Regions from separate parts of the Mycoplana sp. ABR4_002 genome, predicted to be linked through region 2. Evidence: predicted binding sites of a transcription regulator. Region 2 holds the regulator's gene; the other holds the start of a gene.
What was found. The regulator PhoB, encoded in region 2, activates phosphate uptake and scavenging genes when phosphate is short. The targets are predictions, from matches to a motif close to TGTCATNNANCTGTCAT.
Positions count from the first base shown of each region.

Region 1: phnF (phosphonate metabolism transcriptional regulator PhnF) is a predicted target of PhoB. The motif match lies at 1,122-1,138, and genes of this name have one in related genera.

Region 1 covers NZ_JBSWVO010000001.1:649,276-651,471, reverse strand. The annotation lists gene phnH (phosphonate C-P lyase system protein PhnH) at 1-567, opposite strand, end outside; gene phnG (phosphonate C-P lyase system protein PhnG) at 564-1,037, opposite strand; gene phnF (phosphonate metabolism transcriptional regulator PhnF) at 1,149-1,871, shown strand; gene ACXAGF_RS03115 (DUF1328 domain-containing protein) at 1,918-2,082, opposite strand.
Region 2 covers NZ_JBSWVO010000001.1:417,917-420,112, reverse strand. The annotation lists gene ACXAGF_RS02045 (GcrA family cell cycle regulator) at 1-343, shown strand, start outside; gene phoB (phosphate regulon transcriptional regulator PhoB) at 447-1,130, opposite strand; gene phoU (phosphate signaling complex protein PhoU) at 1,158-1,871, opposite strand; gene pstB (phosphate ABC transporter ATP-binding protein PstB) at 1,924-2,196, opposite strand, start outside.

The sequences.
Region 1 (2,196 bases), 230 kb from region 2:
GGCGATGCGGTCGCCCGCCACGAGGATCAGATCGATGCCGCGCGGAAACTGCGCCCGGTTGACCTCGGCCAGCGAGACGAAGGTTTCCGGCAAGCCGCGCGGCGCCAGCCGGGCCTCGGCCCGGATGCCCGGGCCGCTCAACACAAGCGGCCGCCCGCCCTCGAGGCTGTCGACCTCGACCACCAGCGTCGTCGAGCGATCCGGATAGTCCTGCGTGCCCTGGGCGAAGAGCCCGAGCCCCGGCATCGCTCCGCCCTTCTCGACGAAGGCGAAGCGGGCGTCCTGCTTCTCGGTTACCACACCGGCCCCGGTGTGGAACGAGAGCCAGCCGGGCAGCTTCGACCTGGCAAGCGCTGGTGTCAGCCAGACCGGCGTGTCGTGGTCGCAGAGCGTCAGCGCCACCGCGCCCGCCGCGGCGCTCATCGGCTGGGGCGGCCTTGCGGCCGCAAGGATCTCGCCGACCGTGCCCGGTCGGGCCATGCAGTCCATTACCGCGCGAAAGACCGCCTGGGCCGCGAACACCGGCTCGGCGAAGCCGCCGGAAAAGATCTGGGTCTCGGCCATCAGTCGTCTCCGCGAACCATGGTGAAGAAGTCAACGCGGGTGGCAGCGGTCTCGCGTGCCCTCTTCGCGTCGTCGGCCTCGATGCGGGCCGCAATCCCGTCCAGCAGGCGCTCGACGGTCGGCACATGATCCGGCACCTGCAGCAGCGCGTCGAATACCGCCGCCAGCCGCGCCTTTTCGCCATCGGTTCCCAGCGCCTGGCCGTGGCCGATGACGCCGTCGCCAAGCCGCACACTGGCCCGCATCGCCGTGACCTCGCCGAGGTTGAACGGCGCGCCACCGCCACCGATGCGGCCGCGCACCATGACCAGTCCCGCCTCCGGCCCCCGCACCGGCACGACATCCGGCTTCGGCTGCAGCGTGTTCCAGGCCGTTTCCAGTTCCGCGCGTGTGGCCTTGGCAAGCAGGCCCATCGCCTGCTTCCGCTCTGCCGGCTCGAGGCCGGTTTCGGTCTGCCTTTGAAGTGGTGCCATTGCCTGTCTCCAGAACTTGTCGTCATATGTTGTCTATTGATCTAGACAATCGTACATTCTATGGTCCCCCAATAGCGGGGCAACGTGACAGGCCCATGACAGGAGGAAAAAATGATCGAACGTCAGTCCGGCGTGGCACTCTGGCGGCAAATCGCCGACAGGATGCGGCTGGCAATCAACAATGGGGACTATGATGCGACCGGCATGATGCCGCCGGAAACAGCGCTTGCGGAACGGTTCGGCGTCAACCGTCACACCGTCCGCAGCGCCCTCGCCTCGCTCGCGCAGGAGGGCATGGTGCGCGCGGTGCAGGGGGTCGGGACCCTGATCGAGCGGCGCGACCGGCTGACCTTTCCGATCTCCCGACGCACTCGCTTCTCCCAGGGGCTGGGTGACCAGGCAAGGGAACTCGAGGGGCGGTTGCTCGCGCAGACCTTGGAACCAATGCCCCCGGCGGTGGCCAAGGCGCTCGGGCTTGCCACGGGCACCGAATGCGTGCGGCTGGAGACGGTCGGAACCGCGGACCGCAAGCCGATCTCGGCGGCCACCAACTATTTTCCCGCGGGCCGCTTCTCCGGCATAGGCGATCTCTACCGGCGTACCGGATCCATCACCAAGGCACTCGCTGAACTCGGCGTCGACGACTATGTGCGCCAATCCACGGAGATCTCCGCCGTTCATGCCGAAGGGGAGGATCTGCGTCAGCTCAAGCTCTCGCCCGGCGCCATCCTTCTGGTCACGACTGCGGTCAATGCGGATATCGGCGGGCAGCCGATCCAGTATTCGCGCTCGCGCTTTGCCGCAGACCGGGTCAAGTTCTTCGTCGAGACATGAAAAAGGCGGCGCATGCGCGCCGCCCGCTTTTGCCACGGATGGTGAATCAGACCCGCCTCGACCAGCCAAACACCAGCGACACGACCAGCAGCACTAGGAAGACGAAGAACAGGATCTGGGCGATTCCTGCCGATGCACCGGCGATTCCACCGAAACCAAGGACGCCGGCGATCAGCGCAATGACGAGAAAAATAAGCGCATAGTAGAGCATGACGGTCTCCTCTTTTGTCATCGCAAGCAACAACGAAATCGCCTGACTAAAGTTCCCATCGCCGGCAGTCTGCCTGCGACCCAGACAGCAAAGCGCCGCCGCGGAACCGCGGCG
Region 2 (2,196 bases):
TGCCAAGCGCCCCGCCTCCACGTCGCGCCCGGCGAGCTTCGCGCCGCGGGTCGCGACCCGCACGGTCGCACGTCCGGCCGGCGCAACCGTGGTCAAGGAAGAGATCGCCTTCGACTACGACGAACAGCCGATCACGCGGTTCAACACCAACGTCGTCGTGCCGATGTCGCGCCGCCTGGAACTGACCCAGTTGACGGAGCGGACCTGCAAGTGGCCGAACGGCGACCCGCTGAAGGACGACTTCCACTTCTGCGGAAACGAATCCCCGGACAATTCACCCTATTGCGTCTACCACCAGCGCATGGCCTATCAGCCGTCGGCCGAACGGCGCCGGGCTCGCTGAAGGACCCGGGACGCTGAGGGACTCGCCAGTCTCCTGGACGCGACAGACGACAATTCGAGAACGGGCCGCACGGCCCGTTTTTCGTTTCCAGCCGAAGCGACGGTCAGGCTTCCAGCGAGTAGCCCGCACCGCGCACCGTGCGGATGACGTCGTGCATGTTGGAGAAATTCAGCGCCTTGCGCAGGCGTCCGACATGGACGTCGACGGTACGCTCGTCGACATAGATGTCGTGGCCCCAGACCCCGTCGAGCAGTTGCGAGCGTGAGAACACCCGGCCTGGCGAGGACATGAGGAATTCGAGCAGGCGGAACTCGGTCGGGCCAAGCCGCACCTCGCGGCTGCGGCGATGGACGCGATGCGTCTCGCGGTCAAGTTCAATGTCGCCGCACTTCAGAAGGGTCGCCACGACTTCCGGTCGGGCGCGGCGCAGCATTGCCTTGACCCGCGCCATCAGTTCCGGCGTCGAGAACGGCTTGACCACGTAGTCGTCGGCGCCGGTCGCAAGACCCCGCACCCGCTCGCTCTCCTCGCCGCGCGCCGTCAGCATGATGATCGGCAGGCGTTCGGTTTCGGTGCGCTGGCGCAGGCGGCGACACAGTTCGATGCCGGATACGCCGGGCAGCATCCAGTCGAGGATGAGCAGGTCCGGCTGGCGCTCCTGCAGGCGGATCTCCGCCTCGTCACCGCGCAGGATCGTGTCCACCTCGAAGCCCTCGGCCTCGAGGTTGTAGCGCAGGAGGACACTGAGCGCCTCCTCGTCTTCGACCACGGTAATCTTGGGAACCATGAGAACTCCTGAAGTCCTAAGCGCACACTACTCCTTGACCGCACCGACCGACGTGGTGTGGTCATCCTTCGGGCGTTCGCCCTCCGGCGGCGCGCCCGTCGCCATGTAAAAGATCGTCTCGGCGATGTTGGTGGCGTGGTCGCCGATACGCTCGATGTTCTTGGCGCAGAACAGCAGATGCGTGCACGGCGTGATGTTGCGCGGATCTTCCATCATGTAGGTCAGCAACTCGCGGAACAGCGAGGTGTAGATCGCGTCGATCTCGTCGTCGCGCTCGCGGATTTCCTTGGCCTTCTCGACGTTGCGCGAGGCGTAGACGTCCAGAACCTCCTTCAGCTGGGTCAGCGCCAGCTCGGCCAGATGCTCCAGGCCGCGGGCGAACGTGCGCGGCACGCCGGAACTCTGGACGGCGATCACACGCTTGGCGGTGTTCTTGCCGAGATCGCCGACCCGTTCCAGTTCGGCGGCGATGCGGATCGCGCCCATGATTTCACGCAGGTCCGCCGCAACCGGCTGGCGCTTCGCGATCGTCACGATCGCCTTTTCGTTGATCTGCCGTTCGGCGGTGTCGAGCACGACATCCTCGGAAATGACCTTCTGGGCCAGCCCGACATCCGAATTGACCAGCGCGCGCACGGAATCGCCCAACATTTGCTCGGCCGTGCCACCCATCTCCGAAATGCGGCGGGTCAGGTATTTCAGTTCTTCATCATAGATCGAAACGATGTGGGTCGATGACATGGTCTTTTCCTCAAGCGCGCAGCGCAGATCTCAGCCGGATATCAGGACCGCATCAGCCGAAGCGGCCCATGATGTAGTCCTGCGTGCGCTGGTCGTCCGGATTGGTGAACATCTTGTCGGTGTCGTTCTCCTCGACGAGATTGCCGAGGTGGAACATGGCCGTGCGTTGCGAGACGCGGGCGGCCTGCTGCATCGAGTGCGTGACGATGACAATGGTGAAATTTGTCCGCAGTTCATGGATCAGTTCCTCGACCTTGGCGGTCGCGATCGGGTCGAGCGCCGAGCACGGCTCGTCCATGAGGATGACTTCCGGGCTGACCGCCAC